Regions from separate parts of the Streptomyces sp. NPDC058239 genome, predicted to be linked through region 2. Evidence: riboswitches for the same ligand, from Rfam matches in the RefSeq annotation. Region 2 holds a riboswitch; each other region holds the start of a gene.
The links. Region 2 has a riboswitch for thiamine pyrophosphate ahead of ACFVYE_RS22545 (thiamine ABC transporter substrate binding subunit). Riboswitches for the same ligand answer to the same signal wherever they lie in the genome.

Region 1 (7,707 bases), on a different contig from region 2:
GTCCGACGTACATATCCGACTTCAGGTGGGCGCGGATCGCGCCCTCTTCAGGGCCGGTACGGCACCGCTTGTGGCCTTTCTCGACCGGACGGACAAACTCGTGCCGCTCGGGCAGGAGTGCACGCTGGGTGACTTCGAGGGCAACCTGGAAGAGGCCCTGGGCCGGATCCTCGCCGAGGAACAGAACGCCGGCTGAGGAGCGCGGCGCCGCCGACCGGCCCCCCGGTCGAACACAACACCTGCTGAATGGGTGAATCGCTCTCCGTATGGAGGCGTTCAAGGCTTCGTCCTACGACGACGGCCTTTCCCGGTCCGTACAGGTGCCGAAGCTCCGGCTTCCGCGCCGGCCCCTGTGCGGTCCGCGGAGACGACCAGCGCAGCGAGCACCGTCGTCACCGGCACCGAGGCGACCAGTCCGATCGAGCCGACCAGCGTTCGTACGATCTCCTCCGCCACCAGCTCGCTGTTGGCCACCGTCCCCACGCTGCTCTGGGCGATCGAGAACAGCAGCAGCAGCGGCAGTGCGGCGCCCGCGTAGGCGAGCACCAGCGTATTGACGACCGAGGCGATGTGATCGCGCCCGATCCTGATCCCTGCCCGGTAGAGCCCCCGGGCACCCATCGTCGGGTTCGCCTGGTGCAGCTCCCAGACCGCCGATGTCTGGGTGACCGTCACATCGTCGAGTACTCCGAGCGAGCCGATGATGACACCGGCCAGCAGCAGACCGCTCATGTCGATGTGCGGGTACAGGCCGTGGATGAGGCCGGTGCTGTCGTCGGTGTTGCCGGTCAGGCTCGCCCAGCCGATGAAAAGAGATCCGAGCAGCCCGATCAGCAGCAGTGAGATCAGTGTGCCGATCACCGCGACCGACGTGCGGGCGGTCAGGCCGTGGCACATGTAGAGCGCAATCAGCATGATCGCACTTGCCCCGACCACCGCGACGAGCAGTGGATTCGAGCCTTGGAGGATGGCCGGGAGGATGAACAGGGTCAGCACGGCGAACGACACGGCGAGCGCGACCAGTGCCATCACCCCACGCATCCTGCCCACCGCGATCACGACCAGGGCGAAGATCCCGGCCAGCAGCGTCATCGGGAACTTCCGGTTCACATCCGTCACCGAGTACTGCAGATCATGGGGTGCGTCGGGGGCGTACGCCACGATCACGCCCTGCCCTTCGTGCAACTGACGGGGTGCGTCCGGCTGAACGATCTCGACGAAGGTCCGTCCCTTGTCGTGACCGGTCGTCACCTCGACCGTGGCCTTTTCGCACAGCCCGGGCCCGCTACCCGACGGCGGGGTGGTCTCGCCGCTGATGGGTGTCTGGGCGGCGTTCACGTCCTTGCAGTTCACCTTGTCGATATTCACCACCTTTCCCTGCTGGGTCTGCCGGTCGAAACCGACACCGGTCCGCTCGTGCGGGGGCGCGCCGCCCGGCCAGAGCACCGCCAGGCAGACGACGACCGCGGTGGCGAACGGGATCAGCACGGCCGCGATGACCTTGCGCAGATGTTTGGAGACGGGCTCGGCAGGGCCATGGCTGTGCGAGTGGCCGTGCTGATGGCCCTGCGGTTCGGGGTCGGTATGGGGGGACGTCACCGGCCGATCATTGCAAGAAGAGAAGGGCCCTCTGTTCATTACGCCGGACAGGGCGCTAGCGTGGAGGAACCTTTGCACACGCGGGAGCTCGGAGCACCGGGCTGAGAGGGCGCTGATATCCGTACATCCGTACGGGAGGAGGCTGCGCCGACCGCCGAACCTGTTACCGGGTAATGCCGGCGTAGGGAGTAGGTCTCATGACCACATCGGACGCACGCACGCCTGCCTCGAACCAGAGCGACGAGGCCGGGAAGTCCATCGGCTGGCACAAGGGGTACGTCCAGGGCTCACGCCCCGACCTCCGGGTGCCGGTCCGTCAGGTGCACCTCACCAACGGCAAGGACGTGACGCTGTACGACACGTCGGGCCCGTACACCGATCCCACCACCGAGACCGATGTCCGGCGCGGGCTCGCACCGTTGCGGGAGAGCTGGATCATCGCGCGCGGCGACACCGAGGAGTATCCGGGCCGCCCCGCCCGACCCGAGGACGACGGGCTCAAGCACACCCCGCCGCGTGGCGGGCTGCGCAACCTCGACGCGGTCTTCCCCGGCCGCCCGCGCCTGCCCCGCCGCAGCCGGGACGGGCGGCCGGTGACCCAGCTCGCGTACGCCCGCCGGGGCGAGATCACCCCGGAGATGGAGTACGTGGCGATCCGGGAGAACGTCGAACCCGAGGTGGTGCGCGAGGAGATCGCCGCGGGCCGGGCCGTGCTGCCGGCCAACGTCAACCACCCCGAGATCGAGCCGATGATCATCGGCAAGCGGTTCCTGGTGAAGGTCAATGCCAACATCGGCAACTCCGCGGTGACGTCCTCCATCGAGGAGGAGGTGGAGAAGATGACATGGGCGACGCGCTGGGGCGCCGACACGGTCATGGACCTTTCCACCGGCCGCAATATTCACACCACCCGTGAGTGGGTTCTGCGCAACTCCCCCGTGCCGATCGGCACCGTTCCCCTCTACCAGGCCCTCGAAAAGGTCGACGGCCGGGCCGAGGAGCTGACCTGGGAGATCTACAAGGACACCGTCATCGAGCAGGCCGAGCAGGGCGTCGACTACATGACGGTCCACGCCGGCGTGCGCCTGCCCTACGTCCCGCTGACCGCCCGCCGCAAGACCGGCATCGTCTCCCGCGGTGGCTCGATCATGGCGGCGTGGTGCCTCGCGCACCACAAGGAGTCGTTCCTGTATGAGCACTTCGAGGAGCTCTGCGAGATCCTCGCCACGTACGACGTGACGTACTCGCTGGGCGACGGGCTGCGCCCCGGCTCGATCGCCGACGCCAACGACGAGGCCCAGTTCGCCGAACTGCGCACGCTCGGTGAGCTGAACACGATCGCCAAGCGGTTCGGCGTCCAGACCATGATCGAGGGCCCGGGCCATGTCCCGATGCACAAGATCAAGGAGAACATCGACCTGCAGCAGGAGATCTGCGAGGAGGCGCCGTTCTACACGCTCGGCCCGCTGACCACCGATGTCGCCCCGGCGTACGACCACATCACCTCGGGCATCGGTGCGGCGATGATCGCCTGGTGGGGCACGGCGATGCTCTGCTACGTCACGCCCAAGGAGCACCTCGGCCTGCCCAACCGGGACGATGTGAAGACCGGCGTCATCACGTACAAGATCGCGGCCCATGCGGCGGACCTCGCCAAGGGGCACCCGGGGGCGCAGGACTGGGACGACGCGCTCTCCGACGCCCGTTTCGAATTCCGCTGGGAGGACCAGTTCAATCTGGCTCTCGACCCGGTCACGGCTCGGGAGTTCCACGACGAGACGCTGCCGGCCGAGCCGGCGAAGACGGCGCACTTCTGCTCGATGTGCGGCCCGAAGTTCTGCTCGATGAAGATCTCCCAGGACATCCGTCGTGAACACGGCGGTTCCCAGGCGGAGATCGACGCGGGCATGGCGGAGAAGTCCAAGGAGTTCGCGGCGGCCGGCAACCGGGTCTATCTGCCGATCGCGGACTGAGTGGGACGCGCACAAGGGGACGCCGTCCCGAGAGGCCAGGGCTTCTCGGGACGGCGTCCCGTCGTCGGTACGGGCCCGGTGCCCGGACCCGGTCAGTCCAACTCGTGCTCGGGGCCGCCGAAGTCGGGGCTGGTGAAGTCCGGGCTGGTGAATGTCGGGCGGGGGCCCGCCGCCGGGCCGTCGTCCGGGCTGGTGAAGTCCGGCCGGCTGTAGCCGATCTTCGGGATGCGGTTCGCCGAACGATGCGGTGTGCGCGACGCGCGGCCGGCGTCGGGGTCGGCGAGCGCGTCCCGCAGGAACGGCAGTATGCCGCGCTCCAGCAGTGCGTGGCGCCATGCCTCTCTCGCGCGCGCCACATCCTCCGGCAACTCGTTCTCGGCATCCTCGGCGGGCTGCGACGTCGAACCGTTGCGCAGCGCGGTGATGAGCAGTCCGACGGCGGCGGCCAGGATGGCGGCGGCCATGACCGCCGCGAAGAACCAGCCCGCGGCGACCATGGTGGAGGCGAAGGATGGCGGCGGATTGAGCAGTCTCAGCAGATAGCCGGACAGCAGGAATATGAACGCGGCCGTGCCGGCCAGCACGGGCGCCAGGACCGTGACGACGGCTCCTATGCCGGCGCCCGACTGGTTCGGGCCGTCAGTGCCGGACCCGGGGCCCGGATCCTGGCCTGCTCCTTCGGCCGGTCTGCGCAGCTCTTCGCGGGCCTTCACATAGTGCTCGTACTCGGTGGCGGCCGTCGCGGTGATCAGCGCCGTGGCGTCCAGTGCCATGGTGCGCAGCTGCACGGCGTTGAGCCGCTCGCCGACCGCGGCCAGATCCGGTCGTTCATGGGCGTGACGCAGTGCGTCGTCGAGGATCCGCTCGTACTCCGGGCGGTCCTCGGTCAGCAGGTGCGGAGCGCTGTTCATGTGCATCCCCCGATGCTCCGTAGGGCCTGAGTACCCGCTCGGACCGGGCAGTTGGGCGGAAACGGAGGAGAGCCTGCTACTGATACGCCGATGGTAGAGCGCCCACGGCACGGGGTGACAGGGGGTTTCCGGAAATCGGCCCAGCGGTCGTCGTGGTCAGGTCGTGGGTGCGTCTTCCCAGAAGAACGTCAGTCATGCAGGGGTAGTTGGACGACCAGTAGCTTTCCGGCCATGGTCACTCCACCGTCCATGGCGATGGCGAGCCCGTCGGCGTACACGTGCGGGCCTTCGACCACGGGGCCGGAACCGTCCTCGCCGTCCTCCGAGCCGACCTCGCCGAGAAGGTACGGAATGGGGCTGTGACCATGGACGATGCGCTGACCGCCATAGGCCGACATCAGCTCCCGGACGGCCTGCGGCCCCGCCTCGTCGCGGAAGGCGAACCGCTTGGTGAGCTTCCGGAAGAGGTCCCAGCACTCATCGGCGTCGTTACGCGTGAGAATGGCGTGCACGGTGTCGTTGACGTCCTCGATGGTGGCGCCGTAGTCGAGGTACGCCGTCGTGTCGGAGTGCATCAGCAGATGCCCGTCCTCCTCGACGATCGCGTCGAGCCGTGACATCCACTGGAGGTGGACGTCCTGAAGACGCTCCATGTCATTCTTCTGGCCGCCGTTGAGCAGCCAGGCGGCCTGGAAGGTGGCTGTACCCGCGCCGGAGTTCACCGGGGTGTCGCCGAACCGCTTGGCGCCGATGAGCAACAGTTCGTGATTGCCCATCAGGGCCTTGCAGTATCCGCCCGCGGCCGCGGCCTCGGCGGAGAGGCGCATCACGAGGTCGATGACACCGATGCCGTCGGGGCCCCGGTCGGTGAAGTCGCCGAGGAACCAGAGCCGGGCATTGCCCGCGGACCAGTTGCCCTCGGTGTCGATGAGGCCCTGTTCGGCGAGGGCGGCGTGGAGTTCGTCCAGATAGCCGTGGACATCGCCGACGACGTACAGCGGCCCGAGTCCCGGCTCCGGTACGGGCCGCGGGTCGGGAACGGCCCGCACCTGGACCGTGTCACCGCGGTTGATCACGGGAAGGTCGCGCGCGGTGGGTGTGTACCCCTCCGGCAGTTCGTCTCCCGGAACGGCATTGCCCGGGTGCGGCGGTGAAGGCGGCACCGGAGTCTGCGCATAGGGCGGTACGCGGAAGTCACGCAACGTCGCAGTCCGCACCACGGGTTCCTGACCGGCCCCCTGTGTCATCGACCCCTCCACCACCGTCGCGCCGCCGTACACCTGACGGGCCCTGCTGGTCGGGGCGGTCCGCGGTGTCGTGCGCCCATCATAGGAATGCGGATCGTGCTGTGTGACGCACCAGGGGTGGTGAATCCGGACGCACATCAGGTTCACCGACCGTTTGGTCCGAAATCGCCTGATCAATCCCCGGCGGGAGAGCGCGGTGCGCTGACCGTGGTGCGGGGCGGACGGCGCTGCGAGGATGTCCGGACGATGAGCTCTGTCGGTATGACCTGCTCCACCGGTCCGTCGTGCTTCACGCCTTCGATGGCGTCGATCAGAAGCTGAACGACCGCCGTGCCGATTCTGCGCGGCTTGAGCGAGAGCGTGGTGATGGGGGGCTCGGTCGTCGCGTACACGGTGGACTCGCTGCAGCAGACCAGCAGAAGGTCCTCGGGGACGCGCAGACCGTACCGGCGGGCGGCCGCCAGCAGATCGGTGCCATTGGGGTCGAAGAGCCCGTAGACGGCGTCTGGCCGGTCCGGGCGGGCGAGCAGCCGGTCGGCGGCGACCGCACCCGCGCACGGGTCGTGGGCGGGGTAGGACTCGTACACCGGGGCCTGTCCCACGCGCTCGCACCAATGGAGGTACGCGGTGGTGGAGAGACGGGTGTACGTGTCGGTGGTGGTGCCGGTGAGCAGGCCGATGCGGCGTGCCCCGGCGGCGGCGAGATGGTCGAGGAGGTCGAGCACGGCGGCCCGGTGGTCGTTGTCGACCCAGGCGGTGACCGGGAGGGTTCCGGCCGGTCGTCCGTCCGAGACGACGGGCAGGCCCTGGCGTACGAGTTCCGTGACCACCGGGTCCTGGTCGGAGGGGTCGATCACGACGGTGCCGTCGAGAGCGACGTTCGACCAGACGTCGTGGCGTGAGGTGGCGGGCAGGATGACGAGGGCGTAGCCGCGGGCGAGCGCGGCCGAGGTGGCCGCTCTGGCCATCTCTGCGAAGTAGGCGAATTCGGTGAAGGTGAAAGGTTCGTCCCCGTAGGTCGTCACGGTCAGGCCGATGAGGCCGGACTTGCCGGTACGGAGGGTTCGGGCCGCGGCGGAAGGGCGGTAGCCCAGGCGCTCCGCAACCTCGCGGACATGGCGGCGGGTGGCGTCCGGGAGCCTGCCCTTGCCGTTGAGCGCGTCGGAGACGGTCGTGATGGAGACCCCGGCCGCGGCGGCCACATCCCGGATTCCCGCTCGTCCTTGCCGGCCGCCGCGCCGGGGTGTCTCCGCCCGGCTCACCTGGTGCTTCCCTGCTGCTGTCATGGCGAGCCGATAGTAGGGCGCGGACGGAAGGTTGGCCTGGTCGCATATTCACTTGTTGACAGGCACGTTTCTGCATGATCAGTAAGTGTCAAATGCCTTGCAAATCAAGGACATTGGCGGGACCAGTCGCAATGTGTCATGCGTCGAACCCGATGGGCCTACTAAATGGTTCATGTCTCGAAGAGGTCTCATCTCACCTCTTCGGGGGACGCGCGCCACGGAGTGAGCCACCGGCGCACGTCAGGGAGGGAAACGCTCCCCCCATTCCCGGTCGCACCGGACGATTGGACGTTCCGGCCATTCGCAGCAGCGCCCAATCCTCATAAGGTGAGCAGTATTGATGTGTACAGACGGTCGAGGAGGACCTGCGGTGAGCGAGACGAGCCCCAAGCTGCGCGCCGAGCTGGACGGCGTTCCCGCCTATGTACCGGGCAAGCCGGCTGCCGCCGGCGGACCGGTTGCGTTCAAGCTGTCCTCCAACGAGAACCCGTATCCGCCGCTTCCCGGGGTGATGGAGTCCGCCCTGGCCGCGGCTGCGAACTTCAACCGCTATCCGGACATGGCCTGCACCGGTCTGATGAACGAGCTGGCCGACCGTTTCGGTGTACCCGTCTCGCACCTCGCCACCGGAACCGGCTCGGTCGGTGTGGCGCAGCAGCTGCTCCAGGCCACCTCGGGCCCGGGTGACGAG
Region 2 (7,707 bases):
CTCGCCGAATTCGACGCGGTGGTCGCCTCCGGGAGGCTGGCCGGACACCGGGTCCAGTCCGTCGACCTGACGGACCGGGGCGCCGCCCTGCTGGCCGCCGATACGGCCGGTGCGGTCTTCCTCGGCTGCCTGATGGCACCCGGAACGGCGGCGAAGGTACGGGCCGACGGTGCGTTCGTCTTCCCACCGGTGCCCGGACTGCCCTTCGATCCGTACCGCGGCCTGCTCTACTCCCCCGACGCGCTCTACGAAGGGCTGACGGCCGGCGGCTACGCGGCGACGCCCGATGCCCGCGCCTACCGCTGGTTCCGGGAGACCCGGTCGAGCGGCGACACCTTCGCGTCGATGCTGCGTGCGCTCCACGACGACGCGGTCTCCGACGCGCTGGACGAACAACTCGCCGGCGCTTTTGTCGTCGGGGTGATGGGCGGCCATACGACGGCCCGCGGCAGCGCGGAGTACGCGGCCGCGGCCCGGCTGGGCCGGACGCTGGCCCGGAACGGCCTGACGGTGGCCACCGGCGGCGGGCCGGGCGCGATGGAGGCCGCGAACCTCGGGGCGTACTCGGCGCCGCACCCCGATCCGATGCTGGACAAGGCCTGCGAACTCCTGGCCGCCACCCCCTCGTTCACCCCGTCGGTCACCGACTGGGCGCTGGCCGCCTTCGCCGTACGGGAGCGCTGGCCGGGCGGCGGCGGCTCGGTCTCGATCCCCACCTGGTTCTACGGACATGAGCCGCCGAACCCGTTCGCGGACCACATCGCCAAGTACTTCGCCAACGCGCTGCGCGAGGACGGACTGCTCGCCCGCTCCACGGCGGGCGTGATCTTCCTGCCGGGCGCGGCCGGCACCACACAGGAGATCTTCGACAACGCGACGCCGAACTACTACGGCTCCCGCGGCAGGCCGACCCCGATGGTGCTGGTCGGCCGCGCGCACTGGACGAGGGAGCTGCCCGCGTGGCCACTGCTGCGCGCGCTGGCCGACAGCCGGCCGATGGAGTCCCGTATCGCGCTCGTCGACACGGTGGACGAGGCCGCCGAGGCACTCGCCCAATTGTCGGCGAAGCGGTAGCCGAGGCCGGTTCAGAGGGACGCGAGACGGGCCACGAGCGCATCGAAGAAGGCCTCCCAGCCGTCCTCGGCGGCCGCGTACTGCTCTGCCGTGAGGTTGCCGCCGCGCTGCTTGAAGACCATTTCGGTGGTCTTGTCGCCGCGGTCGGTGAAGGTGACGGTGACGGTCTCGCCCTCGATGTCTGCGGGTGCGGTGGCGTCCTTCAGCGTGAACACCAGCCGCTCGGGGGCAAGGACCTCGCGGTAGACCCCGTGAAAGGGCATCTCGGTGCCCGGAACCACGATGACCAGGCTCCAGGCGCCGCCCGGCCTGACATCCATCGACACTCGGTCGAGCGGCACCTCGGCGTCCCCGCCGTACCAGGCGGCGAAGTGCTCGGGCGTCGTCCAGGCCTCGAAGACCAGTTCCCGCGGGGCGTCGAGGACGCGGGTGATGTCGATGCCCTCGCGTGCTGACTCAGTCATTGTTCCCGTCCTTCTCGCAGTCGTTCCGGATCTGCCGCATGTCCTCCTACAGCTTGCACGGACACCACTGCGCAGACCCGCCGCGTGCGATCGGTCCGGGCCGCTCCAGCAGTTCCGGACGCCGGGAGACGGCGGGCGGGATCGCCCGGCACGGCTCGGCCGGTCAAGTGAACCCGACCGCGCCCTCCGCCGGACGCGCGAGGTCAGAAGGCGGCGGGCAGGACGACGGTCTCCGCCGCGTCGAAGCGGACCCCGACCGTCGCGCCCTCCTGCGGGGCGTCCCGCAGCGTGCACTCCGCCTCCAGGACCGGACCGCCCACCGGCATCAGCTGTACGGCGACATGGCTGCCCCGGAACGTACGCGTCCCGACCGTGCAGCGCAGCCCCCCGTCCGGGGAGCCGATCCGGACCCCGGCCGGGCGCACCAGCAGATCGCACGCCCCCTGCGGCGAGCCCTTGGGCACCGGCACCTTGCCCCACACCGTGTCGGCGGCCGTGCCGGCCACCGTCGCCTCCACCACGTTGTCGAAGCCGAGGAACCGGGCGACAAAGGCTGACGCGGGCTGCTGCCAGACCTCCAGCGGCGTGCCCACCTGGGCGATCCGCCCGCCGCGCATCACCACCACCCGGTCGGCGAGGGCGAACGCCTCGCCCTGGTCGTGGGTGACGGCGAGCACCGTCGTACCCAACCGTCCGAAGAGCGTGCGCAGTTCGACTACGAGCCGTTCACGCAGGCCGCGGTCGAGCTGGCCGAGCGGCTCGTCCAGCATCAGCAGCTTCGGGCTTGGCGCGAGCGCCCTCGCGAGGGCGACACGCTGCTGCTCACCGCCGGACAGCGCGGCGACGGCCCGCCGTTCGGAGCCGGGCAGGCCCACCAGGTCGAGGAGTTCATCGACCTTGCGCTCCTGATCGCGCCGCGACATCCCGCGCATCCGCAGACCGAAGGCGACATTTGCGCCGACATCCCGGTGCGGGAAGAGCTGGTGGTCCTGGAACATCAGGCCGAGTCCGCGCCGGTGCACCGGCACCCCGGCCTGGTCCGCGCCGTCCAGCAGCACCCGGCCGCCGTCCGGCGGGTGCAGTCCGGCGACCACCCGCAGCAGGGTCGACTTGCCGCTGCCGCTCGGCCCCAGCACGCACACGATCTCGTGCTCGGCGACCTCCAGATCCACCCTGTCGAGTGCCGCCCGCTCACCGAAGCGGACCGTGGCCGATTCCAGTGTCAGCATCTCTAGAACTCCCCGGATCGGTCCGTGCGGATACGTTCGAGCAGCAGCAGCGAGAGGGCGCAGACCACCATCAGAATGGTGCTGAGGGCCATCGCCTGGCCGTAGTTGAGCTCCCCGGCCCGCCCCAGCAGCCGGGCCACGGCCACCGGCAGCGTCGGGCGGTCGGGCCGTGCGATGAACACCGTCGCGCCGAACTCACCGAGTGACACGGCGAACGCGAACCCGGCCGCCACCAGCAACGCCCGCCGCACCAGCGGCAGATCGACCTCCCGCCAGGCCCGCAGGGGTGACGCCCCGAGCACCGCGGCCGCCTCCCTCAGCCGGCCGTCCACCGCCCGCAGGACCGGCAGCATGGTCCGTACGACGAAGGGCACACCGACCAGCGCCTGGGCGAGCGGCACCAGAATCCATGAAGTCCGCAGATCCAGCGGCGGCTTGTCCAGGGTGATCAGAAAACCGAAGCCGACGGTGACCGCGGACACCCCTAGCGGCAGCATCAGCAAGGCATCGAAGCCGCGGACGAGACGCCCCGCGCGCCGGGTCAGAGCCGCGGCGGCGAGCCCGCCGATGACCAGCGCGATGACGGTCGCGACCAGTGCGTACTGAGTTGAGTTCCAGATGGCTTCGAGCGGGGCGACCAGGAAGGTACCGCCGCCGGCGTCGGCGGACCGCAGGGCGCGGTAGAAGTCGAAGCCATGGCCGCCGGGTGTGTCCAGCGAGCGCTCGACCAGCACCCCGAGCGGCAGCAGTATCAGCACGAGCACGGTCAGCAGCACCCCGCAGAGCAGCGCCCACTGCCCGGCGCCGCGCGGCCTGCGGGCGGTCTGTGCCGGGTCGACCAGCTTCAGCGCGGTCTCCCTGCGCCGTACGGTCCACGCGTGGACGGCGAGGATCGCACCGACCGCGGCGAACTGCACCAGCGTCAGCACGGCGGCTGTCGGCAGGGCGAGCAGTTGGGCGGTCTGCCGGTAGATCTCCACCTCCAGCGTGGAGTACCCCGGGCCGCCGAGGATCTGTACGACCCCGAAGGAGGTGAAGGTGAAGAGGAAGACCATCAGCGCGGCGGCGGCCACGGCGGGCGCGAGGGCCGGCAGGGTGACCCGCCGCCAGGCGGCGAACCGCCCGGCGCCCAGCACCCGGGCGGCCTCCTCCTGCCGTGGGTCGAGCTGTGACCACAGCCCGCCCACGGTCCGCACGACCACCGCGTAGTTGAAGAAGACATGGGCGAGCAGGATTGCCCAGACGGTGGTGTCGAGCCGTACGCCCCAGAGTTCGTCGAGAAACCCGCCGCGTCCCAGCAGCGCGAGGAAGGCGGTCCCGACGACGACGGTCGGCAGGACGAACGGCACGGTGACGACCGCCCGCAGCAGTTGTTTGCCGGGGAAGTCGAAGCGGGCGAAGACATAGGCGCCGGGCAGCGCGATCAGCAGGGTCAGCGCGGTCGAGGCGAGCGCCTGCCAGGTGGTGAACCAGAGGACGTCGCGAATGTCCGGCCGGGTCAGCACTTCGCCGATCCGGCCGAACTGCCAGCCCCCGTCCACCTTCAGTCCACGGCCGACGATCGCGGCGACGGGGTAGGCGAAGAACAGCGCGAAGAACGCGACGGGCACGGCCATCAGGCCGAGCCGCACCGCGCTCGCGCGCCACGCCTTTGCGCGCGCCGAGTTCGCGTGCCCGGAGCAGGCGCGCGGCCTCTTCCCGCGCGGCCCTTCCCCGTGCTCGCTCTTCCCGTGCTCGCCCCTCCCGCCCGCGTCCGTTCCGCGTACGGGGGTCTTCGCTACTTCACTACGAGCGAGGACCACGACTGAACCCACTGCTCACGGTTCTTGGAAATCTCGTCGGGGGCGACGGTCGCCGGCCTGTCCACCGTCGCACCGAACTTCGTGAAGAGTTCCGGCAGTTCCGCGCTCTTGGTGACCGGGTTCACGAACATGTTGAGTGGCATGTCCTCCTGGAATTTCTTGCTGATCAGGAAGTCCAGCAGGGCCTTGCCACCCGCCTCGTTCTTCGCGCCGTTCAACAGACCCGCGAATTCGATCTGACGGAAGCAGGTCCCGGTGGCGACCCCGGTCGGGGCCTCGGCCGGCTGCGGCTTCGCGTACAGCACCTCGACGGGCGGGCTGGAGGCGTACGAGACGACGAGCGGCCGGTCGGCCTTGGCCTTCTTACCGCCCGCGGAGCCGGAGAACTCCTCGTTGTACGCCTGCTCCCAGCCGTCGACGACCTTGACGCCGTTGCTCTTCAGCTTCTTCCAGTAGTCCTGGTAGCCCTTCTCGCCGTAGGTGGCGACGGTGCCGAGGAGGAAGCCGAGGCCGGGCGAGGAGGTCCCGGCGTTCTCGGTGACGAGGAGGTTCTTGTACTCGGGCTTCGCCAGGTCGTCGAAGGACTGCGGCGGCGCGAGCTTCTTGTCGGCGAAGTACTTCTTGTCGTAGTTGATGCAGATGTCGCCGGTGTCGATCGGGGTGACCCGGTGCTCGGCGTCCAGTTGGGTGCCGGCCGCCACCTGATCGATGCCCTTCGCCTCGTACGGCGTGAAGAGACCGCTGTCGAGAGCGCGGGAGAGCAGGGTGTTGTCGACACCGAAGAACACATCTCCCCGCGGGGAGCCCTTGGTCAGGATTTCCTGGTTGAGCGCGACACCCGCGTCACCGCTCTTCAGCACCTTGACGGTGTAGCCGGTCTCCTCGGTGAACTCCTTGAGCACATCCTTGGAGGCGTTGAAGGAGTCATGGCTGACAAGAGTCACGGTCTTCGAACCGGAGCTCTTCGTACCGCCGGAACCGGAGTCCGACTTGTCGGAGCTCCCGCATCCGGCAAGTGCCGTGACGCCGAGCGCGGCGGCGACAGCCGTCGCCGCAAGCTGCTTGGTTCTGCGTGTGGTGCTCATTGTGGATTCCTCCTGGGTTTTGGCCAGGAAGAGACGCGGCCCTGCCCCTGGAAAAGCGGGCAGGGCGCAACAGCATGAGTTGATGACCGAACTTCCTACCCGGAATGACCCGGGCGAGGTTCAGAGGGTCTGCGGCCGACCTGTTCTCGGTGCCGCACTCTCAGCGCTGTGGCGCTCCCCTGTCGGAATATGAAGTTGATTTCAGGCCCAGGCTACACGGGCCGTTCCGGCCTCAGCGCTCGGCTGCCGCCAACTGCCCGCAGGCCCCGTCGATCTCCTGGCCGCGGGTGTCCCGCACGGTCACCGGCACTCCGTGTGCCGCGATCGCGTCGACGAACGCCTTCTCGTCCTCGGGCCGCGAGGCGGTCCACTTGGAGCCGGGCGTCGGGTTCAGCGGGATCAGGTTGACGTGCACACGCTTGCCCTTGAGGAGCCGGCCGAGCCGGTCACCACGCCACGCCTGGTCGTTGATGTCCCGGATCAGCGCGTACTCGATGGAGATGCGGCGGCCGGACTTCTCCGCGTACTCCCACGCGGCGTCCAGCACCTCGCCCACCTTCCAGCGCGTGTTCACCGGGACGAGCGTGTCGCGCAGCTCGTCGTCCGGTGCGTGCAGGGAGACGGCGAGACGGCACTTGAAGCCCTCGTCGGCGAAGCGGAGCATCGCGGGCACCAGGCCCACGGTGGACACGGTGATCCCGCGCTGCGAGAGCCCCAGCCCGTCCGGCTCGGGGTCGGTCAGCCGGCGGATCGCGCCGACCACCCGGTTGTAGTTGGCGAGCGGCTCGCCCATGCCCATGAAGACGATGTTGGAGAGCCGCGCCGGACCACCGGGGACCTCCCCGTCGCGCAGCGCGCGCATGCCGTCCACGATCTGGTGGACGATCTCCGCGGTCGACAGATTGCGGTCGAGACCGGCCTGCCCCGTGGCGCAGAACGGGCAGTTCATCCCGCATCCCGCCTGCGAGGAGATGCACATCGTCACCCGCTCCGGGTAGCGCATCAGGACGGACTCCACGAGCGTCCCGTCGTGCAGCTTCCACAGCGTCTTACGGGTGGTGTCGTCGTCACAGCTGATGTGGCGGACCACCGACATCAGGTCGGGGAACATCGCCTCGGCGAGCTTGTCCCGCGAACCGGCCGGGATGTTGGTCCACTCTGCCGGGTCGTGCGCGTACCGCGCGAAGTAGTGCTGTGAGAGCTGCTGGGCGCGGAACGGCTTCTCGCCGATCGCGGCGACGGCTTCCTTGCGCTCGGCGGGCGTGAGGTCGGCGAGGTGCCGCGGCGGCTTCTTGGCTCCGCGGGGCGCGACGAAAGTGAGTTCTCCGGGCTTAGGCATGGTTCATCCAGTGTCGCAGACAGAACAGTGAGGGCCCGCCGCCCTGTGGACAACGGACCCTCACTCGCAAAAGCCCAGGTCAGGGCGGCAGAACTCGGGGATCAGCCGGAACCCACGAACAGCACCAGCAGCAGCCAGACCACCGGGGCGGTCGGCAGCAGCGAGTCCAGCCGGTCCATGATGCCGCCGTGGCCCGGCAGCAGCGTGCCCATGTCCTTGATCCCGAGGTCCCGCTTGATCATCGACTCGCCCAGGTCACCGAGAGTGGCACTGGCCGCGACCGCGAACCCCAGCAGCAGTCCCTGCCACCAGGAACCGCCGTCGATCAGGAACTGCATGCACAGCGCACCGGCGACCATCGCGAAGGCGACGGCCCCGAACAGGCCCTCGCGGGTCTTTCCGGGGCTGATGCGCGGCGCGAGCTTGTGCTTGCCGAAGCGCCAGCCGACGGCGTACGCACCCGTGTCGCTGACCACGGTCAGCAGCAGGAAGGTGAGCACCCGCTGAGGGCCGTCGTCCGCAGTCAGGAGCATGGCGACGAAGGTGGCCAGGAACGGTACGTAGAACGCGGCGAACACGCCGGCCGTAACGTCCTTGAGGTAGCCCTCGGGAGGCTCGGTCATCCGCCAGACGAGCACCGCGAGTGCGGTCAGCGCCATCGCCACCCAGGCGCCCTCGGCGCCCCGTGCGTACCCGGCCACCACCATCGCCGCG
Region 3 (7,707 bases), on a different contig from region 2:
TGCGAGGGCCTGCTCGCGCGGCCGGCCGCCCGTTGCCGATCCGGTGTGCACCACGACGCCCAGGGCGCCGATCTCGCGGGCCCGGCGCAGTGAGTGGCGCAGCGAGTCCACGGACTTCTCGACGGTGGCCACGGTGTGCGAACCGAAGTTGATCAGGTACGGAGCGTGGACGTACGCCGGTATGGAGTCGGCGGCGCACTCGGCGCGGAACCGCTCGTCCTGGGCCGGGTTGCCGGCGGGTGTCGCCCAGCCGCGCGGGTTGGCGACGAAGACCTGGACGGCCTCCGCCCCCATCTCGCGGGCGTAGGGGAGGCCGACCTTGGCGAGGCCGCCGGCCACGGGAACATGGCCGCCGACTGGGTTGCGCATGTGGATCTAGAGTCCCTTGGTCTTGATGGTGATGGTGCTGCCCTCGGGGGCCTGCCGGCCGCCGTCGACGGACTGGCTGTCGATGGTGTCGCCGAAGGACAGGAACGGGCGGTCGACCTTGACCTCGAAGCCGGCGTCCTCCAGCTCGCTCCTGGCGTCGTCGACGTCCTTCCCGATGACGTCCGGGACGTTGATCATCCGCGGTCCCTCGGAGACCGTGAGCGTGATGGTGTCGCCCTCGGCGGCCTCGGTGCCCTCGCCCGGCGTCTGACGGGCGATGTCACCCGCGTCCTCGGGGGAGCTGACCCGGTCGGGCAGCACCTTTGCCTTCAGCCCCTTCTCGTCCAGCGCGGCGGTGGCGTCCTCGACGGACAGCCCGGTGACATCCGGGACGTCGACCGGAGCGCCCTTGCTGACGACGAGGGCGACCGCGGAGTCCGGGTGGCGCTCGGTGCCCGCCACCGGGTCCGTGCGGATCACCTCGCCGCGTCCCGTCTCCTGGCTGAACTCCTTGGTGACCATGCCGGGCACCAGACCCGTCTCCTTCAGCGCGCGCCTGGCATCCCCGAGCGAGAGGTCCTGGACATCGGGCACCTTCACGATCTCCGGGCCGCGCGAGACGACGAGCGTCACCGTGTCGTTCCCCCGGATACGGGCGCCGGACTCGGGGTCGCTGCTGATGACCTTGCCGCGCTCGACGGTGTCGCTGTAGGCCCGTTTGACGCTCTTGAGTTCCAGGCCGGCGTCCGAGAGCCGCTTCTGGGCGGTCTTCTCGGTCTGGCCGAGTACCGAGGGGACCCGGGTGAACTGCCCGGAGTTGATGTACCAGACACCGGTGCCGATCCCCAGCGCCAGCAGCACCGCGACGACCACGGCGATGACGGAGCGTCGCGGACCGCGGCGACGCAGGCCGTGCGGCGCGGGCTGCGGCGGCGTCGGCGGGGGCATCTCCAGCCGGCTGGTGTGGTGGGCGACGCCCTGGTCGGCCGGGAGCAGCCGCGGGATCACGCTCGTGCGGTCCTCGGCGGCGTCGTGCACCTCGGCGAGAGCCTGCGGCGGCACGGCGTCCAGCTGGGCGTCGGTGAGGCCGGAGCGGGCCGCGCGGGTCTCGGCGAGCAGCGCCACCGCGTCGAACGGGCGGACCTCGGGGTCACGGGCGGTGGCGCAGGCCACCAGGTCGTCGAGTTCGAGGGGGAGCCCCGGGACGGCGGCCGACGGGGCCGGGACGTCCTCGTTGAGGTGCTGGTAGATGACCTGGGCGGGGGTGTCGCCGGCGTGCGGCTTGGAGCCGGTCAGCATCTCGTACAGGACGACACCGCAGGCGTACACATCGGTGCGGGTGTCCGCCGTGCCGTGCTCTATCTGCTCGGGGGCGAGATAGGAGACGGTGCCCAGGACGGACCCGGTGGTGTTGGTGACGGCGCCCACGGCTCGTACGAGACCGAAGTCGGCGACCTTGACCCGGCCGTCGTCCCCTATCAGGACGTTCTCAGGCTTCATGTCGCGGTGCACGAAGCCTGCCCGGTGCGCGGCGCCGAGGGCGGCGAGCACCGGCTCCAGGATGTCCAGTGCGGCCCTCGGCTGCAGGGCGCCGCGCTCGCGCAGTACGTCGCGCAGGGTGCAGCCCGCGACGTACTCCATCGCGAGGTAGACGTACTGCCCCTGGGCGCCCTGGTCGAAGACCGCGACGACATTGGGGTGCGCGAGCCGGGCCACGGACTTGGCCTCGCGGATGAAGCGCTCGACGAAAGAGGCGTCCGTGGCGAGCGCCGGGTGCATCACCTTGAGGGCGAGCACCCGGTCGAGCCGGGTGTCCACGGCCCGGTAGACCGTGGCCATGCCGCCCACGGCGATGCGGGCATCGACGCGGTAGCGGCCGTCGAGCAGCTGCCCGACGAGAGGGTCCTGGAGGGTCGTATCCACGCATGCGAGTCTACGAGCCGCCACGGACACGGCCCACCGGCCGGGGCGGACCCGGGGCCGTACTGCAGCCGAGCCGTGACAGGGACATGCGTGCCGCAGCCGCCGCCGGCGGTCCGGTGGGTCAGAACGCCGGGCGCTCCGGGTCCAGCACCGCGCGTCCCTCCACCGGCGACGAGGCCTCGGCGAAGTGGCGGCGCGGGATCCGGCCCGCGCGGTACGCCAGCCGCCCGCCCTCCACCGCATGCCGCATCGCCGCGGCCATCAGCTCGGGCTCCTGGGCCCGGGTCACCGCGGACGCCAGCATCACCGCCGCGCACCCCAGCTCCATCGCGAGCGCCGCGTCCGAGGCCGTCCCGGCGCCCGCGTCGAGAATCACCGGCACCCGGGCCTGCTCGACGATCAGCTGGAAGTTGTGCGGATTGCGGATGCCGAGGCCGGAGCCGATGGGGGAGCCGAGCGGCATGATCGCCGCGCACCCCACATCCTGGAGCCTGCGGGCCAGCACGGGGTCGTCATTGGTGTACGGAAGCACGGTGAAGCCGTCGTCCACCAGGGTCTCCGCGGCGTCCAGCAGCTCGATCGGGTCGGGCAGCAGGGTCCGCTCGTCGGCCACCACCTCCAGCTTGATCCAGTCGGTGCCGAGCGCCTCGCGGGCCAGCCGGGCGGTCAGCACGGCCTCGCCCGCGGTGAAGCAGCCCGCCGTGTTCGGCAGTACGCGGATGGAGAGCCGCTGGAGCACGGAGAGCACCGAGCCCTGCACGGTCGGATCGAGGCGGCGCATCGCGACGGTGGTGAGCTCGGTACCGGAGGCGGTCAGGGAGCGTTCCAGCACGTCGAGGCTGGGCGCCCCGCCGGTTCCCATGATCAGCCGGGAGCCGAAGGCGGTGTCGCCGAGGGTGAAGAGGTCGTCGGACATGGTCAGCCTCCCTGGACCGCGGTCAGGACCTCGACGCGGTCACCGTCACCGAGTGCGGCGGTGGACCACTGGCCGCGCGGGACGACGGTCTCGTTGACGGCGGCCGCGACGCCGGAGTGCGCGGCGGTCAGGGTGGCGACAAGGGTGTCCAGGGTGGTGCCCGCGGCGAGGAGACGGACCTCGCCGTTCACGGACACGGAGAGGGGCGCGGAATCGGTCATGCGGGCTGCTCCTGACGTACGGAGACGGCGGCGGACGAGAAACGGTGCGGGGTGAAGGGGCGGGCCACCTCGGGCAGCTCGCCTGTGGTGAGGAACTCCGCCATGACGTCGCCGGTGACGGGGGTCAGCAGCACCCCGTTGCGGTGGTGGCCGGTGGCGAGGTGGAGGCCGGGCAGGGCGGTGGGGCCGAGCAGCGGGGCGTTGTCGGGGGAGGCGGGGCGCAGACCGGCCCGGGTCTCGGTGAGCGGCAGCTCGGTGATGCCGGGCACCAGCTCGTGGGCGTCCCGCAGCAGCTCGTAGACGCCGCCCGCGGTGACGGTGGTGTCCCAGCCCATCTCCTCGCTGGTGGCGCCGACGACCAGTTCGCCGTTCTCGCGCGGTACGAGATAGACATGGCTGCCCCGAACCACGGCCCGGACCGTCCGGGTGAGGAACGGTGCGTACGCGGCGGGCACGGTCAGCCGCAGCACCTGTCCCTTCACCGGCCGGACCGGCGGCACGACCTCGTCCGGCAGCCCCGGGAGCCGGCCGCTGAGGCTGCCCGCGGCGAGTACGACCTGGTCGGCGGCGAGCTCCGTACCCCCGGCGAGCACGGCTCCGGCGGCCCGGTCGTGTGTCACCGTCAGGCGTTCCACCCATCCGCGATGGAAGATCACCCCGGCCCGCTCGCAGGCGGTCAGCAGTGCGGCGGCCAGCCGGCGGGGATCGATCTGGTGGTCGCCGTCGACCCGCAGACCGCCGCGGACGCCCGGCGCGAGCATCGGCTCCAGGCGGCGGCATTCGCGGCCGGTGAGCCACTCCGACTCCAGGCCCGAACGCTGCTGCAGGGCGTGCAGATCCCGCAGATGGGCACGGTCGTCGGAGTCCAGCGCGACGGCCAGGGTGCCGCAGGCGCGAAAGCCCGTCCCCTGTCCGCTCGCCGCCTCCAGCTCGGCCGCGAAGGCCGGATAGCGGGCGGCCGAGGCGACATTGAGGCCCAGCAGCATCTGTTCGCCGTAGTGGAGTTCGGTGACGGCGGCCAGCATGCCGGCCGCCACCCGGGCGGCTCCGCCACCCGGTTCGGGATCGACGACCGCGGTACGCAGTCCGCGTTGCGCGGCCCGCCAGGCGGTCACCAGACCGATGATCCCGCCCCCGACGACAAGGACATCGGATCCGTTTCCGTTGCGAGAAGAACGCATGGGCGTCCAGCCCCTCCCTTCGCCGGCATGACCCGGATCAGGTTCGTACGGTCGAAGGCCGCCCCAGCCTCCCTCTCAGCCCGGTGCGTCCGGGCTCCCGCGAGTGTTTTACGTCGCCACCCTAGACCCCGTCCCCCGGACCGGGTAAGGGAGCAGCCACCGTGGCCCGTTCGCTCGACGGACTCGTTCTCTCACCGGTCGCCGACCAGGCCCCGGGACAGGTCGGTACCCGTACCCGCTTCACGTACCACGAGAAGGACGGCCAGGTCTGGGCCGAGTACGCGGGCGGCGACGTGGTCCGCGGCCATCTCGTCGGTACCCGCGTCGACGACACCCTCGACTTCCTCCCCCATGGCCTCAAAGGCATGGGAGGTGCCCCTCCGTCCAGCTGAAGCAGGACGGCACGACATCCTCCGGTCACTGTGTCTCCACTGTCGTCGACCTCGCGGACGGCCGGGTCCGGCTGGACGAGCGGTGGGAGTGGGAGTCGCAGGAGGGCAGTGGTACGAGCACGGTCGAAGAGTTCCCCTCTTCCTGACGAACCGTCAGATGCTTAAGGTGTACGGGTGAGCGAGCAGCAGCAGTCAGAGCAGCCGGACCGGCAGGCAGGACGCCGTGTCGTCATCGTCGGCGCGGGCATGGCAGGCGTGCAGACGGCGGTGGCCCTGCGGGAACAGGGCTTCACCGGCTCCGTCGCCCTGATCGGCGCCGAACCGCACCAGCCCTACGACCGGCCCCCGCTGTCCAAGGCGGTACTGCTCGGCAAGGCCGAGGACTCCGCCTTCGACGTCGACTTCGAGGCGCTGGACATCGATCTGCAGCTGGGCCGCGAAGTCACCGGTGTACGACCGGGCGCGCATGAGCTGGACACCCCGTCAGGACCCGTTGCGTACGACGTCCTGGTGATCGCGACCGGCGCCGAACCGGTTGTCCTGCCCGGCGCCGAGGGTGTTCCCGGCGTCCATCTGCTGCGCACCCTCGACGACGCGGCACGGCTGCGGCCCGTACTCGACGGGCAGCACGGCGTCGTGGTCGTCGGCGCGGGCTGGATCGGCGCCGAGTTCGCCACCGCGGCCCGCGCCGCGGGCTGCGAGGTCACCGTCGTCGAGGCCGCCGACCGGCCCCTCGCGGACGCGATGCCCGCCGAGGTCGCCGCCCCGATGACCGCCTGGTACGCCGAGAGCGGCGCCGAACTCCTCACCGGAGCCCGGGTCGCCCGCATCGAACCCGGCCGGGTGATCCTCGCGGACGGCCGCACGATCCCGGCCGGAGCGGTCGTCGTCGGAATCGGCGCACGGCCCGCCACGGGCTGGCTGGCCGGCTCCGGTATCGCGCTCGGCCCCGACGGATCGGTGACCGCCGACGGGGCGCTGCGCACCTCGCTCCCCGATGTGTACGCGGTCGGTGACTGCGCCTCGTTCCCCTCCTTGCGGTACGGCGAACGCCTTCTCATCCACCACTGGGACAACGCCCTCCAGGGCCCTCGGACCGCCGCCGCCAACATCATCGGGGCGGGGGCCGAGGACGGCCCGGCGCCGCAGACGTACGACCCCGTGCCGTACTTCTGGTCCGAGCAGTTCGACCGGTTCGTGCAGTACGCGGGCCACCACGGGAGCGCCGACACCCTGCTGTGGCGCGGCGATCCGGCCGGTCCCTCCTGGTCGGTGTGCTGGCTGCGGGACGGCGTCCTGGTCGCGGTCCTCGCCGTCGGCCGGCCACGCGATCTGGCGCAGGGGCGCAAGCTCATCGAGGCGGGGGTCCGGCTCGATCCGGCACGGGCCGCCGACCCCTCCGTACCGCTGAAGTCGGCGACCCTCTGACGGCGTACCCCGACCCCCGTACGGTCGGCCCGGCTACCGACTGTCGGTCCGGGATGGCACGCTTGTCCCTGTGACCGAGATTGACGCAAAGATCGATGCTCTCGTCCCTGCCTGGCTCCACCTTCCCGACATCGCCGAAATGCTCGATGTCGAGGTGACACGCGTGCGGCAACTGGTCAAGGAGGGCCAGCTCATCGCCGTACGACGTGGTGAGAACCGGACGCTGCAGGTGCCTGCCGCCTTCATCGACGGCAACAAGGTGGTCAAGGGTCTCTCCGGAACCCTGACGCTCCTGAGGGACGACGGCTACACCGACGAAGAGATGCTGGAATGGCTCTTCACCCCCGACCCGACCCTGCCGGGCACCCCTGCCCAGGCGCTGAGTGAGAATCGCGGCACGGAGGTGAAGCGCCGCGCCCAGGCGCTCGCCGTCTGACCGCAGTCCGTATGTGAGGGGCGGGCCGCGCAGGAGTGCGCGGCCCGCACCCCCGTGCTGTACCGACAACCGCTCCGCAAGGCTCTTCAGGGGGAAACGCACCATGTCCACGCCTCGCGCACTGCTGTCCGATGCCCGGCTCTATCTGTGCACGGACGCCCGCAGGCGCCAAGGTGACCTCCCCGCGTTCCTCGACGCCGTCCTCTCCAGCGGGGTGGACATCGTCCAGCTGCGCGACAAGGGCATGGAAGCGGCCGAGGAGCTCGATCACCTGGCGGTATTCGCCGAGGCCTGCAGGCGCCACGGCAAGCTCCTCGCGGTGAACGACCGGGCCGATGTCGCCCACGCCATCGGCTCCGATGTGCTGCACCTCGGCCAGGGCGACCTGCCGGTCCCCGCCGCCCGCGCCATCATCGGCGAGGATGTGGTGATCGGCCGCTCCACCCACGCCGAGTCCGAGGTCGACGCGGCCGTCGCCGAGCCCGGGGTGGACTACTTCTGCACCGGCCCCTGCTGGCCCACCCCGACCAAGCCCGGCCGGCACGCCCCGGGCCTGGACCTCGTGCGGTACGCCGCCTCGCTCGACCAGCGGCGTCCGTGGTTCGCCATCGGCGGGATCGACGCGGGCAATCTCGACGAGGTGCTGGACGCCGGAGCGCGCCGGGTGGTCGTCGTACGGGCGATCACCGAGGCCATCGACCCGGCTGCCGCCACCGCCGAGCTGGCCAAGCGAATCCGGGTGCGCACCGGAGCGTGATCCGGCCAAGTGTCCGAAGGATGGACAAACAACCAGTCAATTCGGGCAATTACCGCTGGTCTGGTCCTGTGGTCGTCGCGCTCT
Region 4 (7,707 bases), on a different contig from region 2:
CCTCGTCCAGGAGGCGCTGTGGCGGCTCATGGAGGGGCGGACGGCGCTCGTGGTGGCGCACCGGCTGAGCACGGTCGCCACCATGGACCGCCTCGTCGTCCTCGACCGCGGACGGATCGTCGAGCAGGGCACGCACCAAGAGTTGCTCGCGTCGGACGGCGCCTACGCGAAGCTGTGGCAGCACCAGTCGGGCGGCTTCCTCGACGACACCCCCGCGCGGGCCGACCTGCACTGAACGCAAGCCCGGTGAGTGTGGCCCCCAGCCTGCCGACGCCCTCGTCCAAACTGGTCGGACGGTTCTGCCTGGTTCGTGGGGGTTGCCCCGGCCCGGGCCCGGGCGGTTCGACCGTCATGCCCGGTCGGCACCGGCAAGGCCGCCACACTTCATGAGGTGACCCCGCACAGGCAGCGCTGCAAGGCCAGAAGGAGAGGCATCGCCCGGTTGGCCTGTGTGGCGGCCCGGCGGTGCGGGACTCATCCACTGGCGTCAGGTGCGCCCGTGGATCCGCCAGCCGTGGTCCACCGGCCCGATGCCGGCCCCCAGCGCGAACCCCGCCACGATCGCCGCGGTGACGTAGTCCTTGGCCCGGCGTACCGCATCCGGTACCGGGTGGCCCTGCGCCAGGCCCACCGCGATGGCCGAGGCGAGCGTGCAGCCCGTGCCGTGGGTGTGGCGGTTGTCGTGCCGCGGGGCGCGCAGCCAGTGTTCCGCCTCGCCGTCCGTGAGCAGGTCCGCCGCCTCGCCCGGCAGGTGACCGCCCTTCACCACCACCCAGCGGGGCCCGTACGTGAGCAGCCGCGCGGCGGCGCGGCGCATATCTGCTTCGTCCGTCACCGTGATGCCGGTGAGCTGCGCGACCTCGTCGAGATTCGGCGTGGCCACCGTCGCGACCGGCAGCAGCGCGGTCCGTACGGCATCCAGCGCGTCCTCGGCCAGTAGCTTGTCGCCGTGCTTGGACACGCTCACCGGGTCCACGACGACCGGGGCCGCCACGTCCGACAACAGCTCGGCAACCACCGTGACCAGCTCGGGCGAGGAGAGCATCCCCGTCTTGACCGCCTGGACACCGATGTCGTCGACGACACTGCGGTACTGCGCGCGCACCGCCTCCACGGGGAGTTCCCATGCGCCCTGCACACCCAGGGAGTTCTGTGCCGTGACAGCCGTGAGCACGCTCATTCCGTGGGCGCCGAGCGCCAGCATGGTCTTCAGGTCGGCCTGGATTCCGGCTCCTCCGCCGGAGTCGGATCCGGCGATCGTCAGCACGCGGGGCGGCGCGGTCATGCGTGGCTCTCCTCTCGGTTGCAGGTCCATGCCCGGGCGTATGCGCGGGCCGCTGCTCGGGGGTCCTCGGCGGCGCAGATGCCGGAGACAGCGGCGGCGCCCACCGCCCCGGCGTCCCGCAGACGTGGCAGGTCGGCCGGGGTGACGCCGCCGATGGCCACGGCCGGCAGGTCGCTGAGCCGGGCGAGGCGGGCGAAGCCGGCATGGCCGAGCGCGGCCGGGGCATCCGCTTTGGTCCGGGTCGCGTGGAGCGCGCCGATGCCGATGTGGTGGACACGTGCCGGATTCCCGGCGGCGGCGCGCAGTTCGTCGGGGGTGGCGGCGCTCAGGCCCAGGACCGCGTGCTCACCGATCAGTTCGCGTACCGCGGCCGGCGGCAGATCCGACTGGCCGACGTGGACCCCGGTGACGCGCGCCCCGGCTGCCCGGGCCGCCAGGAACACATCCACACGGTCGTTGACGATCAGCGCCACCCGTTCGGGGACCACGGCGGCCACCTCCAGAACCGTACGCAGGAACGTCCTCCCGGCGGCGTGCTTCTCCCGGACCTGCACGGCGGTGACGCCTCCGGCCACCGCCAGGGCGACGGTCTCGGCCACGCTCCGGCCGCGGGCCGCGCACTGGGCTGCGTCCGTGACCAGGTAGACCGACAGATCCACCGGTGCCGCGGTCACGAGAGCACCGCCGGCTCGGCGAGGTCGGATTCCTCCAGCGCGGCGAGCGCGTCCAGGAAGGAGACGGCGAAACTGCCGGGCCCGGAGGCTTCCTTCGCGGCGAGCTCGGCGGCGACCGTGTACGCGGTCACTGCGGCCACCGTCGCGGCGAACCGGTCCTCGTCGACCGCCGCGAAGGCCGCCATCACCGCACCCAGCGCACAGCCGCCACCTGTCACCCGGGTCAGCAGGGCATCCCCATGGGTGTTCCGGGCGCTGCGCACCCCGTCGGTGACGAAGTCGACGGGCCCCGACACGGCGACCACGCAGTCGGTTGTACGAGCCAGCGCGCGTGCTGATTCCTCAGCGGCCTCGACGCCGTGGGAGGAGTCCACGCCGCGACCGCCACCGCCGGCGCCCGCGAGCGCGATGATCTCGGACGCGTTGCCCCGGATCACGGTCGGCCGCAGCTCCAGGAGCTCTCGTGCCAGCGTGGTACGTACCGGCAGGGCGCCGACCGCCACCGGGTCGAGCACCCACGGCGTACCGGCCGAAGCCGCTGCCCGCGCTGCTTCGACCATGGCGGAGCGCTGCTCCGCGTGCGGGGTGCCGAGATTGACCAGGACGCCTGAGGCGATCCGGGCGAACGGGCCGGCCTCGTCCGGAATGTCGACCATGGCCGGTGAAGCGCCCAGCGCCAGCAGGACGTTGGCGGTGAACCCAGTGACCACCGAGTTGGTCAGGCACTGCACCAGCGGGGAGTCCGCCCGCACGCGTGCGAGGGCCTGCGGGACGAAGGCTGTGTGATCGACGGATGTCGAGGGCATTCGGAGTCGCTCCGTGCGGGAGGGGATGCTGTCGGGACGCCGGGGGCCGTCGGGATCCGTCGGCCGACGGCGGTCAGTCCTGCGGTCGGTGACGCAGCCGCAGCGGCGCGTATACCGCCAGGGCCACGAGAAACGCCACGTAGTACGAGAGGTCGGCGCCGTGCAGGGCAGCCGCCACCGGGCCCACATACAGACTGGTGTCCATGAACGGCACGGCGGCGGCGAAGGCGACGACGAACGCCAGCAACGGGGGCCATCCGGGCTGTGCCCGGGTGGTCTCGACGGCGAGGTCGATCGCGGCGCCGCCCCGCGCCCGGGCCCGGGCGAGCCAGTCGACGACGACGATCGCCACGAAACCGGGAATCCAGTAGCCGACGAACAGCAGCACGTTCTGGAAGCGGGCCGTGGTGTCGGCGGCGTGCATCCACAGCACCAGAGGGAAGCCGAGCACGGCGGCGAGGGCGGCAGCCGCCGGGCGCGGAAGGCGCACTCCCACGGTCTGCAGCGCCAGGGAACCGCTGTAGTCGTTCATGGCGTTGCTGCTGAGGGCCGCCAGCGCCACGGCGAGCAGTCCGAACGCGCCCAGCACCCCGCCGCCCAGCAGCTCGTCCACGCCCGCGGCGGTCTGGTCGGTCAGCACCGAGGCACCCCACAGGCCGAGTGTCTGTACGGCGACGAAGGACACCACGAGGCCGAGCAGCGTGCACCAGAACATGCGTGGGCGCGAGGTGGTGCGCGGCAGGTAGCGGCTGAAGTCGCTGGCGTACGGAGCCCAGGACAGGGTCAGACTCAGCGCGATGGTGCTGGTCAGGACGAACGCGCCGACCTGGTCGGCGCCGTGCGCGGTACCGGTGCCGGCGGGGTGGACACCGTCGAGCAGTCGCCAGGCGATCAGCGCGAATGCGGCGGCGAGTACGAAGGTCATGACGATCTGAAGCCGGTGGATGGCCTCGTAGCCCAGCACGCCGAGGGCGCCCTGGGCCACCAGCATGACCAGGACACCGAGCCAGAACGGCCAGCCGCACAGCCGCGCGAGCGCGTCCCCGCCGAACAGCCCGATCAGCGCGTCCCAGGCGACCGAGGACAGCCACTGCAGGATGCCGGGCACCGCCACGCCGCGGCCGAAGGCGAGCCGGGCCAGCGGCAGCTGCCCGGCACCGGTCTGGCTCCCCCAAGTGCCCAGGTAGGCGGTGGGCACCGCGCCGAGCACGGTGCCCAGCACGACGGCGGTGAGCGCGGCTGCGAAGTCCAGGCCGAGGGCGATGCCGACGGTGCCGGTGAACACGCCGGTCATGGTCAGATTGGGAGCGAACCATACGGTGAACAGGCGCCCGGGACCGCCGTAGCGGTTGCTCTCGGGGACCGGCTCTATACCGTGCGCTTCCACACGGAGGTCGCCGGGGGCCGTCGGCATCCGTCCGTCGAAAACGGCCGGTCGGCCGTCGGCGGGCAGACCGCCGGATGCATGCACCAAAGGCATGGAAGACATCCCTCCGCCAGTACGAACTGGTTCAGGTTCGACGGGTGTGATCTCAGCCCTCGGATGGGGCACCCCGTGTCCGGTACGACGGACAGACTAACCCGATCGCTCCGGCCCTCACCTCGCCGGGACCGGTACTCCGAAAGGATCTCCGACAGGAGCAAGGGGCTGCTCGGCCCGGATGGTCTGCCGTCGACGTCGTGATGGGAGCCCCAGCGGGAGGTGAGCCGGGTCACCCCCCGCGGCCGCCCTCGTCGCTGATCCGCGCGGCGCGAGGGCGGGGCGCTCCCGGTCCGGTGTCCGGAGGAGGCCGTCGGCGCACAGCACGAGGACGGCCTTCCGCGAGTCGGCGTTCAGCGGTTTCGAAGAGCACCCCGCCCCGCGGCCTGCTCCAGCGCCTCACCGTCATCGCAGCACGTGACCCCCGCCATGCCCTCCCTCGGCGTGCTCGCTCACCTTTGGCCGAGCTTGATGTGCTCGGTCAGGTTGCCGAGCTCGCTGCCGAGTTTCTGCACGGGGTCGGCGAAGGAGGCCAGGGCGGACTCGATGTCGACCGCTGCGGCCGTGTGATGCTCCATGACAGCTGCGTGCTCCAGCCGTGCCCACACGGCGGCTTCGGCCACCAGCGCGTCGCGCTGAGGACTGGCAACCGGGTGCTGGGATGCCTGGGTGAGCAGCTCGCGGGCCCTCTGGGCAGGGGTGCTGTCGTTCATGGACCGAATCTTTCCAGCGAAGGCCGGGCGACATGCGGTTTCGGGGGCGGGACACTCGGGCCGAGCCGGTGGTGGAATGGCACAGCATGCGGACGAGCTCTCCGTAACCGGTGACGATCCCACGCTCTCCCCCGCCCGGCCGGGGGCTCGTCCGATACACGGCCGACCATGGCGCGGCGGAGATGCCCGGGCGGATGATCTCGGCACATGGCCGGTCAGCCGTCGGCCCGCAGAGCGTGGAGCAGCATCGGCAGCGAGGAGTGCAACTCACGCTGCCAGTACGCCCAGCCGTGGGTCCCCGGTCCGTAGAAGTGGGTGGTCACGTGCTTCGCGCCGTTGCGTCCGAGCTCGCTCGCAAGGGCCTGGTTCTGCCTGTTGAAGTCCGCTTCGAGCGCGCTCGTGGTGCCCGGCGGGTCCAAGGGGCCGGTGGTGCCGTCGCCGCAGGACAGGTAGACGGGGATCGACTTGAGGCGCTTGGCCAGGTGGAACGGGTCGTGGGCCGCCCAGACATCACGTTGCGCGACCGGGTCGCCCCAGACCCTCAGCGGGTCGTTGCCCTGACCGGCGAAGAAACCCATGATGCGGTTCATCGACTCGTCGTTGAGCAGCGGGTGCACAGAGCCGGAGTACGCCGCAGCTGCCTTGAACATCCCGGGGTGCCGGGCGGCATACAGCAGGGCGCCCTGGCCACCCATCGAAAGTCCCGCCACGACGCGGTTCCTGCTCGCCCCCCAGTCGTGCTCGAGGAGGAGGCGCAGCTCCTTGGTGTGGAAGGTCTCCCACGCCGGGTCACCACCCTGGCCGTAGTTCCACCAGTCGCTGTACCAGCCGTTCCAGCCGGCCTCCGGCATGACCACGAGGACGTCGCGCAGGCTGTCGGTCCGCGCGACGTCGGTCTGGCTGGTCCACGACGTGTAGTCCCCGCAGCAGCCGTGCAGCAGCCAGAGGGTCGGCCAGTGCCGGCTCCGGTCGCTGGGGTCCCAGCCATCGGGCGTGAGCAGACGCACGTTCACCGTCCGGCCGCCGAGGGCCGGTGAACGGACCGACAAGTCGACCTGCCGGTCGGCTACCTGGGTGAAGGCGACGACCTCTGCACCCCGGGTCGAGGGCCCGAGCCCGCCCGCTTCCGCGGCGGGTGACACCGTCGACGCGGTGGCCGGCGCCGCCGGTATCGACGCCAGAGTGAGCAGCAGCGCGGCAAGGACGAGCAGGAGGCGGGCTCGGCGGATCGGTATGGCGGTCATGGCGGCTCCTGACGGTGGGTGGTCGCTGGCTCGGGCCTTCTCGGACCGGGCTCGGTCAGCCCCGGTCGGGCAGGATCAGCAGCGCGTCCCCGACGGGGCGTTCACCGGCCGCGTCGGACGGGTCGTTGATCACTTCTCCGTCGACCACCATGGTGGTCGACCCGCCGCCGTCAAGATTGACCGCGTCGCGCAGGCCGAGTGCCCGGGCGACGGCTGCGCTCTCGGGGATGCTCAGCCCGAGCGCGTCCGTGCTGCGTCCGTCGGCCGTGACCAGTACGGTCCTGCCGGAGGCGTCCACCCCGGCCAGCGTGCGTGGATTGCGCTTGTGCACCCAGCCGTAGTAGAAGCTCGCGTTGCCGGGCTGCACCATCCCGTCGGTCGCAGGCGTGACGTGCAGACGTCCGTCGCGGACCAGTTCGGGACCACCGTTGAGGATGCTGGTCGCCGGTGACGGCGAGACCTTATGGCCGCTGCCGTCCCGCAACGTCCTCTCGACGCGCAGGGGCCGGCCGACCTGCGCCAGAGCGGCCAGGGTGGCGACACGGGTGCCGGTCGCCTGCACGGAGCTGCCGCCGGCCGGCAGCGGTCCGCCGCGTGGTGAGCGCAGCTCCAGGACCCGTCCGCGGGTGTCCAGTACGGCCTCGAGGCCGTCTCCCTGTGGCGTCTGCCGACCGTATTCAGGCGTGAAGGCGACGAGCTCGTCGCGGTCGGTGCAGGTCACGTCGTGCAGGGGCAGCGAGGTCGGAGTGTCGTCGGCGGTGCCGCCGCAGTTCCTGATCAAGCCCGGTACGCGGTCGATGCCGTCCAGGGGTTGCGACGCGTCCCGGCCGACGACTCGCCCCTTCCAGGTGAGCCGGGCGACCCTGCTGTGCCGGCCGGAGTCGCGTATCACCAGGCCGGGGCGCCCGTTCACGGGCTCGCTCAGCAGCCGGCCGTCGTAGACGCCGACGCCGGCCGGATCGCCCGGTGCTCCGGCGCGCGGGTCGAGGACGAAGAACCCGGCGTTGACCGCTGCGGTCGCGCCGGTCGCGGCCGCCAGCTCGCTGGTCTTCTCGCGGTTCTCCAGATCGGGACCGTACGACGCCTTGAGCCCGCCGCGGAACCGGTCCGGGTCGATGGTGAGCACGTCGATCCGCCACGGGCCACTGTCCGAGGGGTTGCCGTCCCAGCCGGTGTAAACGGCGGACCCTGCGTACCCGGCCCCTCTCAGCCGGGTGAGCTCGGCCGTCGCGGCGGACTGCGAGTCGAACTGCCCGACCCGGACCCGCCACCCAAGCGTTCCACCGGCGTAGTCGGCGACGGCCGGAGTCGTGACTTCCTCGACCCGGGCGTCGAAGCCGTCCTTCTGAGCGTCGGCAGTCAGCTCGTCGGCGCTCGCCCGGTCCTTCAGCGCCGTCGGCGGCGCGTCGGGGTCCGGCGATGTGGCACCGCCGGGTATGGAAACCTCGACCGTCCACGCAAGCGCCGGGGCGTCGGCGCCGCGCACGATCCGTGTGAGGGTGACA

Region 1: linked by a shared signal. The riboswitch ahead of thiC (phosphomethylpyrimidine synthase ThiC) and the one ahead of ACFVYE_RS22545 (thiamine ABC transporter substrate binding subunit) in region 2 are both predicted to bind thiamine pyrophosphate.
Region 3: linked by a shared signal. The riboswitch ahead of thiO (glycine oxidase ThiO) and the one ahead of ACFVYE_RS22545 (thiamine ABC transporter substrate binding subunit) in region 2 are both predicted to bind thiamine pyrophosphate.
Region 4: linked by a shared signal. The riboswitch ahead of ACFVYE_RS15560 (purine-cytosine permease family protein) and the one ahead of ACFVYE_RS22545 (thiamine ABC transporter substrate binding subunit) in region 2 are both predicted to bind thiamine pyrophosphate.

The regions. Positions count from the first base shown of each region.
Region 1 covers NZ_JBHVWS010000028.1:38,139-45,845, forward strand. Annotated here, with positions in the region: gene ACFVYE_RS26895 (SsgA family sporulation/cell division regulator) at 1-196, shown strand, start outside; gene ACFVYE_RS26900 (YibE/F family protein) at 277-1,599, opposite strand; TPP riboswitch at 1,670-1,804, shown strand; gene thiC (phosphomethylpyrimidine synthase ThiC) at 1,797-3,572, shown strand; gene ACFVYE_RS26910 (hypothetical protein) at 3,665-4,489, opposite strand; gene ACFVYE_RS26915 (metallophosphoesterase) at 4,672-5,730, opposite strand; gene ACFVYE_RS26920 (LacI family DNA-binding transcriptional regulator) at 5,904-7,016, opposite strand; gene hisC (histidinol-phosphate transaminase) at 7,387-7,707, shown strand, end outside.
Region 2 covers NZ_JBHVWS010000021.1:48,222-55,928, forward strand. Annotated here, with positions in the region: gene ACFVYE_RS22525 (LOG family protein) at 1-1,074, shown strand, start outside; gene ACFVYE_RS22530 (SRPBCC domain-containing protein) at 1,086-1,538, opposite strand; gene ACFVYE_RS22535 (ABC transporter ATP-binding protein) at 1,742-2,767, opposite strand; gene ACFVYE_RS22540 (ABC transporter permease) at 2,770-4,383, opposite strand; gene ACFVYE_RS22545 (thiamine ABC transporter substrate binding subunit) at 4,545-5,654, opposite strand; TPP riboswitch at 5,729-5,845, opposite strand; gene rlmN (23S rRNA (adenine(2503)-C(2))-methyltransferase RlmN) at 5,887-6,993, opposite strand; gene ACFVYE_RS22555 (phosphatidate cytidylyltransferase) at 7,095-7,707, opposite strand, start outside.
Region 3 covers NZ_JBHVWS010000001.1:411,239-418,945, reverse strand. Annotated here, with positions in the region: gene ACFVYE_RS01940 (deoxyribonuclease IV) at 1-369, opposite strand, end outside; gene pknB (Stk1 family PASTA domain-containing Ser/Thr kinase) at 376-2,292, opposite strand; gene ACFVYE_RS01930 (thiazole synthase) at 2,414-3,208, opposite strand; gene thiS (sulfur carrier protein ThiS) at 3,211-3,429, opposite strand; gene thiO (glycine oxidase ThiO) at 3,426-4,610, opposite strand; TPP riboswitch at 4,608-4,721, opposite strand; partial or broken gene ACFVYE_RS01915 (hypothetical protein) at 4,772-5,148, shown strand; gene ACFVYE_RS01910 (NAD(P)/FAD-dependent oxidoreductase) at 5,177-6,430, shown strand; gene ACFVYE_RS01905 (Rv2175c family DNA-binding protein) at 6,501-6,866, shown strand; gene thiE (thiamine phosphate synthase) at 6,970-7,623, shown strand.
Region 4 covers NZ_JBHVWS010000011.1:105,416-113,122, forward strand. Annotated here, with positions in the region: gene ACFVYE_RS15540 (ABC transporter ATP-binding protein) at 1-235, shown strand, start outside; gene thiD (bifunctional hydroxymethylpyrimidine kinase/phosphomethylpyrimidine kinase) at 488-1,285, opposite strand; gene thiE (thiamine phosphate synthase) at 1,282-1,959, opposite strand; gene thiM (hydroxyethylthiazole kinase) at 1,956-2,765, opposite strand; gene ACFVYE_RS15560 (purine-cytosine permease family protein) at 2,839-4,245, opposite strand; TPP riboswitch at 4,237-4,331, opposite strand; gene ACFVYE_RS15565 (hypothetical protein) at 4,698-4,958, opposite strand; gene ACFVYE_RS15570 (alpha/beta hydrolase) at 5,174-6,202, opposite strand; gene ACFVYE_RS15575 (phosphodiester glycosidase family protein) at 6,258-7,707, opposite strand, start outside.